Regions from separate parts of the Bradyrhizobium sp. U531 genome, predicted to be linked through region 1. Evidence: predicted binding sites of a transcription regulator. Region 1 holds the regulator's gene; the other holds the start of a gene.
What was found. The regulator PhoB, encoded in region 1, activates phosphate uptake and scavenging genes when phosphate is short. The targets are predictions, from matches to a motif close to TGTCATNNANCTGTCAT.
Positions count from the first base shown of each region.

Region 2: a site for PhoB is predicted at 4,208-4,224, ahead of QRQ56_RS08665 (RNA degradosome polyphosphate kinase). Genes of this name have one in related genera too.

Region 1 covers NZ_JASVEN010000017.1:10,425-17,198, forward strand. Annotated here, with positions in the region: gene QRQ56_RS38070 (Hsp33 family molecular chaperone) at 1-109, opposite strand, end outside; gene argF (ornithine carbamoyltransferase) at 279-1,214, opposite strand; gene QRQ56_RS38080 (aspartate aminotransferase family protein) at 1,214-2,422, opposite strand; gene QRQ56_RS38085 (GcrA family cell cycle regulator) at 2,880-3,392, shown strand; gene phoB (phosphate regulon transcriptional regulator PhoB) at 3,636-4,343, opposite strand; gene phoU (phosphate signaling complex protein PhoU) at 4,366-5,082, opposite strand; gene pstB (phosphate ABC transporter ATP-binding protein PstB) at 5,094-5,912, opposite strand; gene pstA (phosphate ABC transporter permease PstA) at 5,909-6,760, opposite strand; gene pstC (phosphate ABC transporter permease subunit PstC) at 6,765-6,774, opposite strand, start outside.
Region 2 covers NZ_JASVEN010000001.1:1,748,144-1,754,917, forward strand. Annotated here, with positions in the region: gene QRQ56_RS08635 (autotransporter outer membrane beta-barrel domain-containing protein) at 1-256, opposite strand, end outside; gene QRQ56_RS08640 (cold-shock protein) at 633-839, shown strand; gene purN (phosphoribosylglycinamide formyltransferase) at 930-1,586, opposite strand; gene purM (phosphoribosylformylglycinamidine cyclo-ligase) at 1,598-2,671, opposite strand; gene QRQ56_RS08655 (CDP-alcohol phosphatidyltransferase family protein) at 2,829-3,371, shown strand; gene QRQ56_RS08660 (chromosomal replication initiator DnaA) at 3,464-4,141, shown strand; gene QRQ56_RS08665 (RNA degradosome polyphosphate kinase) at 4,299-6,488, shown strand; gene ppx (exopolyphosphatase) at 6,504-6,774, shown strand, end outside.

The DNA of each region.
Region 1 (6,774 bases):
CGAGCGCATCGACCTCGTAGGGCAGCACGGCATCGTCGATCGGAACCGCGGACGGCGCGCGGACCGGGCCTTCGGACCCGGTCTTCATGTCAGGGGATTGGGAAATCATGGGCGTTATCTGGGGTCGGTCGGTGCAAAATGAAAGAGGCGCGCTCGCATTCCGTCACCGGAACGACGGCCCAAGTAGCCCGGATGGAGCGCAGCGCAATCCGGGGGAGGTCGTTACCCGCGTCGAGAACCCGGATTTCGCTGCGCTCCATCCGGGCTATAAGAGCCGCCTACTTCACCGCGTCGAAGCACCAGGCCAGAATGCCCTTCTGCGCGTGCAGGCGGTTTTCGGCCTCGTCGAACACCACCGATTGCGGACCGTCGATCACCTCGTCGGTGACCTCCTCGCCGCGATGAGCAGGCAGGCAGTGCATGAACAGCGCATCGGGCTTGGCGAGCGACATCAGCTTGCTGTTGACCTGATAGGGCTTGAGCACGTTGTGGCGGTGCTCGCCCTCCTTGTCGCCCATCGACACCCAGGTGTCGGTGACGACGCAATCGGCGCCCTTCACGGCGGTTTCCGGATCGGTGCCGAGCACGATCGGCGCGCCCGTCGCCTTGATGAAGTCGCGCATCGCCTTTTTCGGCGCGAGCTCCGGCGGGGTGGCGACGTTGAGCTGGAATTTGAAGCGCTCGGCGGCATGCGCCCAGGACGCCAGCACGTTGTTGTCGTCGCCGGTCCAGGCCACCGTCTTGCCCTCAATGGGCCCGCGATGCTCCTCATAGGTCATGAGGTCGGCCATCACCTGGCATGGATGCGAGCGCCGCGTCAGGCCGTTGATGACGGGCACGGTGGCGTTGGCCGCAAGCTCCAACAGCGCATCGTGATTGAGGATGCGGATCATGATGGCGTCGACATAGCGCGACAGCACGCGCGCGGTGTCGGCGATGGTCTCGCCGCGACCGAGCTGCATCTCGGCGCCGGTGAGCATGATCGCCTCGCCGCCGAGCTGGCGCATGCCGACGTCGAACGACACGCGGGTGCGCGTCGAGGGACGCTCGAAGATCATCGCCAGCGTCTTGCCTTCGAGCGGCCGCACCGGCTGCTGCGCCTTCTGCTTCGCCTTCATGGCGGAGGAAGCGGCGAGCATGCGCTTGAGCTCCGACAGCGGCAGCTCGTTGATGTCGAGGAAGTGCTTCGGCGCCTTGGCAGGGGACTTGCTCATCAGCTTGCCGCCCGCTTGGTCTGTATGGACGAGATCGCCGTGCAGGCGCGCTCGAGCCTGATGACGCTGTCCTCGATCTCGGCCTCGGTCACGATCAACGGCGGCAGGAAACGAACGACATTGTCGCCGGCGCCGACCGTAAGCAGCTTTTCGTTGCGCAGGGCCGCGACGAGATCGCCGGAGGGCACCACGGCCTTGATGCCGATCAGGAGGCCCTCGCCGCGCACCTCGCTGACGACGTCAGGATGGCGGTCGATCACGGAGGCGAGCTTCTGCTTGAGCAGCAGCGACATCTTCTGCACGTGGTCGAAGAAGCCGGGCTTGAGCATGACGTCGAGCACGGCGTTGGCCGCCGAGATCGCCAGCGGATTGCCGCCGAAGGTCGAGCCGTGCGATCCGGGGCCCATGCCGGCCGCCGCTTCCGACGTCGCCAGGATCGCGCCGATGGGGAAGCCGCCGCCGAGCGCCTTCGCCAGCGACATCACGTCGGGCGTGACGCCGGTGCGCCGATAGGCGAACAGATCACCGCTGCGACCCATGCCGGTCTGTACCTCGTCGAAGGCGAGCAGCAGCCCCTTCTCGTCGCAGAGCTGGCGCAATGCCTTGAGGAACGTCGGCGGCGCCGAACGCACGCCGCCCTCGCCCTGGATCGGCTCGATCAAAATGCCCGCTGTCTCTGGCCCGATCGCCTTCTTCACGGCCTCGATGTCGCCATGCGGCACCTGGTCGAAGCCGTCCATCGGCGGCCCGAAGCCCTCGAGATATTTCGCGGAGCCGGTGGCGGCGAGCGTCGCCAGCGTGCGGCCGTGGAAGGCGCCTTCGAAGGTGATGAGGCGATAGCGCTCCGGGTGCCCCTTGGAGGAGTGATGATGGCGGACCAGCTTGATCACGCCCTCAAGCGCCTCGGCGCCGGAATTGCAGAAGAACACGAAGTCCGCAAAGCTCTCGTTGCACAGGCGGTTTGCGAGCTTCTCGCCGTCCGGGCTCTGGAACAGGTTCGACATATGCCAGAGCTTGGTCGCCTGCTCCTGCAACGCCTTGACCAGATGCGGATGGCAATGGCCGAGCGCGTTCACCGCGACGCCCGAGGTGAAGTCGAGATAGCGATCGCCATTGGTCGCGATCAGCCAGCAGCCTTCGCCGCGCTCAAAACCGAGGTCGGCCCTGGCAAAAACGGGGAGCAAATGCGGGGCTGCGCTGTTAGTCATGACGGTCACTTGATGTTGAGGCGGTGTGACGCGTGCATTGCGCAACGCACCATTGACCGGCCCGGAAAACGAAACGTGCCGCCTTTTAAGGGCGGCACGTGGGACCATCTTATGCCCCGTGAAACGGGTGTCAATGCCACCCGGAAAGCCTCGGGAAACGCTGATTCCGTAGTCTTGCGGTAGCGATTTTGCGGGTTTTTCACCACGGAACATGTGGAAGCGAGTCGGCGGACTCTTGCGCGTGAGTCACGCCATATTGTAGCGTTTGGGCTGTCAGATACGACATCTCGTGCAGCGGTTCTGATCCCAAGAGTCCTTAAGTACCGGCGTAAACGTTCGGGCGTCAGTCACACGCCCGGCGAGCCTTAAGGGATTCTGGCGGCACGGGTTTTTCGAAGCTTAGGCATTCGCCGCAAGGGCGCCAGCATGGCAGCCGCGCGGCGAGGGAAAGGGTGCAATGACGGTTTTGACCTGGTCCGACGATCGCGTCGAGCAGCTGAAAAAGCTCTGGGAGGCCGGATTGTCGGCCAGCCAGATCGCAGCTGAGCTCGGCAATGTGACCCGCAATGCCGTGATCGGCAAAGTGCACAGGCTCGGCTTGTCCGGCCGTGCCAAGAGCCCTTCATCGGCAGCGCCGCGACCGCGCAAGGCGCGCCCCGCGCAGCACATGATGCGGGTGACGCGCCCCATCGCCCGCGGCAACACCGCGCTGGCGCAGGCCTTCGAGGTCGAAGTCGAGGCCGAGCCCGTTACCTACGACAACGTCGTGCCGATGAGCCAGCGGCTGTCGCTGCTCGAATTGAACGAGGCGACCTGCCACTGGCCGGTCGGCGATCCCTCGAGCCCGGATTTCTTCTTCTGCGGCGGCAAGGCACTCTCCGGCCTGCCCTACTGCGCCCAGCACTCGCGCGTGGCGTATCAGCCCGCCGCCGATCGCCGCCGCGCACCGGCGAAGCCGGGTCCGCGCTGAGGTCGCTGATCTCGCTGACTGCAAGGACGGCAGCCGTCACTCGGCGGCGCCTCAACCAACTCGGTGTCATCCCCGCGAACGCGGGGATCCATAACCACAGGGCGCAATTGTTGCGCGAGATGGTCACACCGAGTCTTCGCCAAACCACGGCCTGTGGTTATGGATCCCGGGCTCGCGCTGTGCGCGCCCCGGGATGACAGCTGAGATCGTGGCCGCAGCTGCGAACCAACAACACGCCCGCCCTTACGTCTGCTCCGCCTTCGCGAAACGATCGTCCAGCGCATAGCCGGCGCCGCGGACGGTGCGGATCGGGTCCTGCTCGCGGCCGAGATTGAGCAGCTTGCGCAGGCGGCCGATATGGACGTCGACGGTGCGCTCGTCGATGTAGATGTCGCGGCCCCAGACGCTGTCGAGCAGCTGCTCGCGCGAGAACACGCGGCCGGGATGCTCCAGGAAGAACTCCAGCAGGCGATATTCGGTCGGGCCGAGATCGATCGGCCGACCCGAGCGCGCCACGCGGCGCTTGTCGCGGTCGAGTTCGATGTCGCCATAGGCCAAGACGGTGGCGAGCCGCTCGGGACTGGCGCGCCTGAGCAGGCCCTTCACGCGCGCGAGCAGCTCGGGCACCGAGAACGGCTTGACGATGTAGTCGTCGGCGCCGGTCGCGAGCCCGCGCACCCGCTCGCTCTCCTCGCCGCGCGCGGTGAGCATGATGATCGGCAGCTGCTTGGTGTCTGGCCGCGTGCGCAGGCGCCGGCACAGCTCGATGCCGGACAGGCCCGGCAGCATCCAGTCGAGCACGATCAGGTCGGGAATGTGCTCCTTGAGCCGGGTGTCGGCGTCGTCGCCGCGCATCACCGTCTCGACGTCATAGCCGTCGCCTTCGAGGTTGTAGCGGAGAAGCTCGGTGAGAGCTTCCTCGTCCTCAACCACCATAATGCGTGCGCCCATCGGGTCGTGGCTCCTTAGGTCTTCAGGTATTGGGGACCGTCGTGGCGAAGGTCGTCATGTCGCCCTTCGGCCGCTTGTCGGTCATCGCCTGACCCTCGATCATGTAGAACACGGTCTCGGCGATGTTGGTGGCATGGTCGCCGATCCGCTCGATGTTCTTGGCGCAGAACATCAGATGGATGCAGAACGAGATGTTGCGCGGATCCTCCATCATGTAGGTGAGGAGCTCGCGGAACAGCGAGGTGCAGATCGCGTCGACCTCCTCGTCGCCCTTCCACACCGCCATCGCAGCCGGCAGATCGTGCGCGGCATAGGCGTCGAGCACGCTCTTGACCTGCTGCTGCACGAGGTCGGTCATGTGCTCGAGGCCGCGGAACAGCTTGAGCGGATGGAAATCGGTCTCGAGCGCGGCGACGCGCTTGCCCATGTTCTTGGCGAGGTCGCCGATGCGCTCGAGATCGGTCGCAACGCGCATGGCGCCGACGATCTCGCGCAAGTCGACGGCCATCGGCTGGCGGCGGGCGATGGTGAGCACCGCACGCTCCTCGATGCGCCTCTGCAGCGCGTCGAGCTCGGCGTCGACGGTAACGACGCGCTGGCCGAGCGGAACATCGCGGCGGATCAGGGCGTCGACGGAATCGACGATCATGCGCTCGGCGATGCCGCCCATCTCGGCGACCAGGCGGGTGAGTTCCTGGAGGTCGGTGTCGAAGGCCTTTGCGGTATGTTCGGTACCCATATTGCGTCTCCTCAGCCGAACCGGCCGGTGATGTAATCCTGCGTGCGCCGGTCGGTCGGCGACGTGAAGATCTTGCTGGTGTCGTCGAACTCGATCAGCTCGCCGAGATACATGAAGGCGGTCTTGTCGGAGACGCGCGCCGCCTGCTGCATGTTGTGGGTGACGATCGCGATCGTGTAGTTCTCGGACAGTTCCTGGATCAGCTCCTCGACCTTGGCGGTCGAGATCGGGTCGAGCGCCGAGCAGGGCTCGTCGAACAGGATCACCTCGGGGCGCACCGCGACGGTGCGGGCGATGCACAGGCGCTGCTGCTGGCCGCCGGAGAGCGACAGGCCGGAGGCGTTGAGCTTGTCCTTGACCTCGTTCCACAGTGCGCCGCCGCGCAGCGCCTTCTCGACGCGACCGTCCATTTCGGACTTCGAAATCTTCTCGTAGAGGCGGATGCCGAAGGCGATGTTCTCGTAGATCGTCATCGGAAACGGCGTCGGCTTCTGGAACACCATGCCGACCCGGGCGCGCAGCAGGTTGAGGTCGAGCTTGGGGTCGAGGATGTTGGTCTGGTCCAGCATCAGCTGGCCGGTGGCGCGCTGGCCCGGATAGAGGTCGTACATCCGGTTGAAGATGCGCAGCAGGGTGGACTTGCCGCAGCCCGACGGGCCGATGAACGCCGTGACGCGGTTGGCGCCGAGCGTCAGGTTGATGTTCTTCAGCGCGTGGTGCTCACCGTAATAGAAGTTGAGGTTGCGCACCGTCACCTTGGCGGGCGCTTCCGGCAGCGGATGCGACGCCAGATGAGCGTTCGAACTCACGGATACGGACAGATCGGTCATTTTGCAGTCCTCTCGGCGCCGATGATGCGGGCGCCAATGTTCAGGGCAAGCACAGTGAGCGTGATCAGCAGCGCGCCGCTCCAGGCGAGCTGCTTCCAATAGGCGTAGGGGCTCTGCACGAAGTTGTTGATGGTGACAGGCAGGTTGGCCATCGTCTTGTTCAGGCCGAGGCTGAAGAACTGGTTCGACAGCGCGGTGAAGAGCAGCGGCGCGGTCTCGCCGGCGACGCGGGCGGTGGCGAGCAGCACGCCGGTGATGAGGCCCGACCGGGCCGCGCGATAGGCGATCCGCTTGATCACCAGCGAGCGCGGCAGGCCGAGCGCCGAGGCTGCCTCGCGCAGCGGATTCGGCACCAGCAGCAGCATGTCCTCGGTGGTGCGCAGCACGACCGGGATCACGATGACGGCGAGCGCCAGCGCGCCCGCGATCGCGGAGAAGCCGCGCATCGGCACCACCACCGCGCCATAGATGAACAGGCCGATGATGATCGAGGGCGCCGAGAGCAGGATGTCGTTGATGAAGCGGATCACCGAGGTCAGCTTGTCGTTGCGGCCGTATTCGGCGAGATAGGTGCCGGCGAACAGGCCGAGCGGCGCGCCGATGCCGACGCCGATCAAGGTCATGATGATCGAACCCACGATCGCGTTGCGCAGGCCGCCCTCGGTCGATCCCGGAGGCGGCGTATCGGCGACGAAGATCTCGAGGTTCAGGCCGGCGAGTCCGTTGTAGAGCAGCGTGATCAGGATCAGCGCGAGCCAGGTGACGCCGAAGGCGGCCGCGGCGAAGCAGAGCCCGCGGATCACGATGTCCTTGCGGCGACGACGCGAATAGATCGGATTGAGCGCCATGGCGTTACTTCCCC
Region 2 (6,774 bases), on a different contig from region 1:
ATGCCTGGTTGCCGAGCCGCTCCAGGAAATTCGAGCCGAGGTCGAGCGCGCTGTTGCCGACCGACCGGTCATCATTCGTCGAGGACGCCGACGGCGTCGGGGCTGGCGGCAGCGGCGGGGCGACTTGAGCAAAAGCGGGAGCGGCCGTCGCCATCAAACCGAGCACAACTGTGCCCGCGACCCAATTCGTCGTCAGACGAACCCGGTCCGCTGCCATCACCTGCCGTGTCCCGGAGAGCTGCGAAGTGCAGCGCATGACGATGAATCCCGAAGCCAATGGCCGCGCGCAAAAATGCAACAGAGTCCGCGACGCGTGCGCCGATTTGTGCCGAACTGCCACGGAGGGTCAACCGCCCTGGACCTACGGCCGAGGCTATTGCCCCGATTGTGGTTCCGCTGCCACAGGTCGCAAATTGCAGCCAGCGACACCCGATCCTGCCTTGAAATCGGAGCGCGGCTTGCTAACGGCCGAATTTCATGTTGCAATATTGGACACAATCGGAATTGGCCGCTTCACTGTGCGTTTCGCGACATTGACCTTCAAGACTCGGACAGACTTCGGAAGCCCGTTTGTGGCGTGGCACGCGAAAAAGCGGCCGCGTCTTTTTTATACCTAGTGGAGGAGACTAGCGATGCCGCAAAAGGGCACCGTCAAATGGTTCAACCCGACCAAGGGCTATGGGTTCATCAAGCCGAACGGCAGCGACAAGGACGTGTTCGTCCACATCTCGGCCGTCGAGCGTGCGGGACTTTCCACCCTCAACGAGAACCAGGTGGTTGAATACGACCTCGTGGAGAACCGCGGCAAGGCTTCCGCGGAAAACCTCAAGGTCTCCTGATCTTTCAAAGCTGACACACGAGAGATCGTGACGTTGCCCCCGGCTCTGCCGGGGGATTTTGTTTTGGGCGAGCGCCGCCAGGATTGCGCTTCAGCGCACCACCGGCGCGACCAGGAAATTCTCCGACGGCCCGCTTCCATCGGTCTTGCAGACATCGCCCTCGATCTTGACCTTGCCGGTCGCGAGCAGCCGCAGCGCTTCGGGATAAATGCGATGCTCGACTTCGAGGATGCGCTCCGAGAGCGTCTCCCCCGTGTCGTGATCGCTCACGGGAACCGCGCCTTGCATCACGATCGGGCCGGCATCGGTCTCGGGGATGACGAAGTGCACCGTCGCGCCAGACAGCTTCACGCCGGCGCGCAAGGCCTGGCCATGCGGGTCCAGGCCCGGGAATGACGGCAGCAGCGAGGGATGGATGTTGAGCATCCTCCCGTACCAGGCTCTGGTGAACTCGGCCGTGAACAGGCGCATGAAGCCGCCGAGGCAGATCAGATCGATGCCGTGCTGGTCGAGCGAGGCCTGCAGCAGCTTCTCGAAGCCGGCGCGGTCCTTGCCGAACGGCTTGCTCTCGATCACCTGCGTCGTCACGCCGGCCGCATTGGCCCGTTCGAGCCCGATCGCATCGGCCTTGTTCGAGATGACGAGCGAGATCTCCGCCGGGAAATCCGCGGCGGCAGCGGCCCTGATCAGCGCGGACATGTTGGAACCGCGGCCGGAGATCAGGATGGCGACGCGGCGCTTCGTCATGGCGCCAGCCATCACAACGCCATGTCGAGATGACCGTTGTAGACGACGCGGTGCTCGCCATCGGCCGGGATCACCGTGCCGAGCTGCGCCACGGTCTCGCCCGCATCGGTGAACACCTGCATGACCTGCTCGACCTTGTCGGGCTCGACGATCGCGATCATGCCGATGCCGCAGTTGAAGGTGCGCAGCATCTCAAGCTCGGCAATGCCCGCCTGCGCGGCCAGCCATTTGAACACCGGCAGCACCGGCAGACGCGCCAGATCAATGCCGACGCCGAGGCCCTGCGGCAGCACGCGCGGAATGTTGTCGGTGAAGCCGCCGCCGGTGATGTGGGCAAGGCCCTTCACCGCGCCGGTCTCGCGGATCGCGCGCAGACAGGATTTCACATAGAGCTTCGTCGGCGTCAGCAGCGCTCCGCCAAGCGTCATGACGGGTGCAAACGGCGCCTGCGCTTCGAAGCCGAGACCTGATTGCTCCACGATCTTGCGGACCAGCGAGAAGCCGTTGGAGTGCACGCCCGACGATGCGAGACCGATCACGGCATCGCCCGCCGCGATGTCCTTGCGCGGCAGCAACGTGCCCCGCTCGGCCGCACCGACGGCAAAGCCGCCGAGGTCGTAATCGCCGTCCTTGTACAGGCCCGGCATCTCGGCGGTCTCGCCGCCGATCAGGGCGCAGCCGGATTCACGGCAGCCTTCCGCGACGCCCGCGACGATCGAGGCGGTGGCCTCGGGGTCGAGCTTGCCGCAGGCGAAATAGTCTAGGAAGAACAGCGGTTCGGCGCCCTGCACCACGAGGTCGTTGACGCTCATGGCGACGAGGTCGATGCCGATCCCGCCATGCAGGCCGGTCTCGATCGCGATCTTGACCTTGGTGCCGACCCCGTCGGTCGCGGCAACCAGGACAGGGTCCTTGAAGCCGGCAGCCTTGAGGTCGAACAATCCGCCAAAGCCGCCGATCTCGGCGTCGGCGCCGGGCCGCGCGGTGGCGCGCACCATCGGCTTGATCAGATCGACCAGGCGGTTGCCCGCGTCGATATCGACGCCTGAATCGGCGTATGTGAGGCCGTTTTTGCGGTCGGTCATGCCCGATTTCCAGTGGGTTTGCGGCTGGTTACGTCGAATTCCGGGGACGCGCAATGGCTCGCATGGCGCACCGCCATATACTATGTAGAGATATCAACCGGTTCAGCCTCCCGAGGGGCCGGATTCGAGGTCAGACCGGGTGCCGGGAAGCGCTTTCGTGAGTATTCCGAATATCATTACCCTGGGCCGCATCATGCTGGTCCCGATCATCGTCTGGGCCATCGTATCGAGCCAAATGGAGGTCGCTTTCGCCGTCTTCCTGATCGCCGGTGTCAGCGACGCCGTGGACGGCTTCCTGGCCAAGCGCTTCAACATGACGAGCGAGCTTGGCGCCCTGCTCGATCCCCTCGCGGACAAGGCCCTGCTGGTCTCGATCTACATGTCGCTGGGCATCTGGGGTGCGATCCCGCGCTGGATCGTGATCCTGGTGGTCTCGCGCGACATCATGATCGTCGCCGCCGTGATCGTATCCTGGCTGTTCGACCGGCCCGTCGAGATGAAACCGTCGAAAGTGTCCAAGCTCAACACCGTTGCACAGGTGGCGTTCGCGGCCTTGGTGCTGGCGGCGCTTGCCTTCGGCTTCAAGCCGGCCCCTTATGATATCATCCTGATGGGCCTCGTCACGGTCTTCACGCTCTCCTCGGTGTCGCTCTACCTCGTCGAGTGGCTGCGGCACATGAGTACGATCGAGGCCAAATGAGAGGGAATGCGGCCTCGCAAAAGGCCAACTCCCGCCCGATCAAGTCGAATTCTCTTCAAACGGGCCGGCACGCCGGCTGGAGCAAACCAAGCGTGGCAGGCCGCGTCCATCCCCGACAATTGGCGTTCTCGCTTCCGCACGCGGAGAGCCTCAGCCGGGACAACTTCCTCGAAGGCCCCGCCAACGCGGCGGGCCTCGACCTGGTCGAGCGCTGGCCGGAATGGCCGAACCGGATCATGTGGCTGGCCGGCCCGGAAGGCAGCGGCAAGAGCCACCTCGCCGCGATCTGGGCCGAGGCCTCGGGCGCCCGCTCGACCGCCGCCAATGCCCTGACCGCGACGGACGTCCCGGGCGCGCTCGCCACCGGGGCGCTGGTGGTCGAGGATCTCAAGGCCGGGGATTTCGACGAACGCGCCCTCTTCCACCTGATGAACCTCGCCCGCGAGGACAGCGCCTATGTCCTGTTCACCGGCCGCGAAGTCCCGGCCGCGCTGGAGATCGAGCTTCGCGACCTGCGCTCGCGCCTGCGCGCCGTGCCGGTGGTTGCCTTGCAGCCTCCCGACGACCAGCTGTTCCGCGGCCTGATCGTCAAATTCTGCGCCGACCGCCAGCTCACCGTGGACGAGAGCGTGGTTGGTTACCTCGCCACCCGCCTGGAGCGATCGTCCGCCGCGGCCCGCCAGGCCGTAGAACTGCTCGACAGCGAGGCCCTGCGGCTCGGACGTCCCGTCACGCGGGCGCTGGCCGCCGAGCTGCTCCGCGACGCCTGAGCCGCCCGGCCCGCCCTTGGGCCTTCCACGAAGTCCGCTTGACGCGGCGCAGCGGCGGAACATCAATGTCATCGAAACGTCATCGCTCTAACACATGCTCCCGCAGGTTTTGCGCTTAAGTCGCAAAGTGAGGCGAGACAGGATGGACCGACTTCTGATGGACTCTGCGCAAGCTGTTGAAACTAAAGAAAAAGCCCCGGAGACCGAGGGCCAGCCGGCGATCGCATCGAGCCCTGAAAGGTTCATCAATCGCGAGCTCTCCTGGCTGCATTTCAACCGCCGCGTCCTGGAGGAAGCGGTCAATCCCAGCCATCCCGTGCTGGAGCGGGTGCGATTCCTGTCGATTTCGGCCAACAACCTCGACGAATTCTTCATGGTCCGCGTCGCCGGCATCAAGGCCCAGGTGCGCGAGGGCATTGCCGAGCGCAGCCCCGACGGCCTGACCCCGTCCGAGCAGCTCGCGCTGATCAACCGCACCGTCATCCAGCTCGCCTCGGACCAGCAGGCGATCTGGCGCGACCTGCGCGCCACGCTCGCCGATGTCGGCATCGTGCTGGTCGACGGCAAGGACGTCACCAAGGCGGAACGGAACTGGATCGAGGATTACTTCCTCCACAACGTGTTCCCGCTTTTAACGCCGCTCGCGATCGACCCCGCCCACCCCTTCCCGTTCATTCCGAGCCTCGGCTTCACCATCGCGCTCCAGCTCACGCGCGCCGCCGACGGCAAGCAGATGAACGCGCTGATCCGAATGCCCGGCAAGATCGACCGCTTCATCCGGCTGCCGGCCGAGGGCATCGTTCGCCTGATCTCGTTGGAGCAGGCTACCGCGCTGTTCATCAACCGCCTGTTCCCCGGCTACAATGTGCACGGTCAGGGCGCCTTCCGGATCATCCGCGACTCCGAGCTCGAAATCGAGGAAGAGGCGGAAGACCTCGTTCGCCTGTTCGAAACGGCGCTGAAGCGCCGCCGCCGCGGGTCGGTGATCCGGCTCGAGATCGACGCCAAGATGCCGGACCAGCTCCGCAGCTTCGTGCAGCACGCGCTCTCGGCCGCCGACGACGAGGTGTTCCTGGTCGACGGCGTGCAGGCGATGAACGAGCTCTCGCAGCTCACCCGCCTCGACCGCCCCGATCTCGAATTCACGCCATACGTGCCGCGCCACCCCGAGCGCGTGCGCGAGCATGGCGGCGACATCTTTGCCGCGATCCGGCAGAAGGATCTCGTCGTTCATCACCCCTACGAATCCTTCGACGTCGTGGTGCAGTTTCTGCAGCAGGCCACGCGCGACCCCGATGTCGTCGCGATCAAGCAGACGCTCTACCGCACCTCCAACAACTCTCCGATCGTGCGCGCGCTCGCCGAGGCCGCCGAGGCCGGCAAGACCGTCACCGCGCTGATCGAGCTGAAGGCGCGCTTCGACGAGGAAGCCAACATCCGCTGGGCGCGCGATCTCGAACGCGCCGGCGTGCAGGTCGTCTACGGCTTCCTCGAGCTGAAGACGCATGCCAAGCTCTCGATGGTGGTGCGCCGCGAGGGCGGCAGCCTCACCACTTACGTCCATACCGGCACCGGCAACTATCATCCGGTCACCGCGCGCATCTACACCGACCTCTCTTATTTCACCTCGGATCCGACCATCGGCCGCGACGCCGCGCGCGTGTTCAACTTCATCACCGGCTATGCCGCGCCGAGCGATCTGGAGAAGATGGCGGTGTCGCCGCTGACGCTACGCAAGCGCATCATCGAGCATATCCAGGGCGAGACCGCACATGCGCGGCACGGCCGGCACGGCGCGGTCTGGATGAAGATGAACGCGCTGGTCGACCCCGACATCATCGACGCGCTCTACGAGGCCTCGCAGGCCGGCGTGCAGGTCGAGCTCGTGGTGCGCGGTATCTGCTGCCTCCGTCCGGGAATTCCCGGATTGTCGGAGAACATCCGCGTCAAGTCGATCATCGGGCGCTTCCTGGAACACGGCCGAATCTACTGCTTCGGCATGGGCCAGGGCCTGCCGAGCGCCAAGGCGGCTGTGTATATCTCCTCCGCCGACATGATGCCGCGCAACCTCGACCGCCGCGTCGAGGTGCTGTGTCCGCTGCAAAATCCCACGGTGCATCAGCAGGTTCTCGAACAGATCATGGTCGCGAACCTGAAGGACAATGAGCAGAGCTGGCAATTGTTGCCGGACGGGTCTTCAACGCGTATGAAGACCGCGAAGGGCGAGGAGCCTTTCAACGTGCACAACTACTTCATGACAAATCCGAGTCTGTCTGGCCGTGGAAAGTCGCTCAAGGAATCCTCGCCGCGTCGTCTCACGCGCCGGAACGAACGCCATCAATCCTGATCAGGGATGTTCGACGTGAAGCGGCCGCGCAAGCGCGGCTCGAGCGTCGCTGTCATCGACATCGGCTCCAACTCGGTCCGTCTCGTCGTCTACGAGGGGCTGACGCGGAGCCTCATTCCGATCTTCAACGAGAAGACGCTGTGCGGCCTCGGGCGCGAGGTGCAGAGCACCGGCCTGCTCGCCCCTGATGCCGTCGACAAGGCGCTGACCTCGCTCAAGCGCTTTCGCGCCCTGTGCCGGGTGATGCAGGTCGGGCGGGTGTTCGCTATCGCGACCGCGGCCTGCC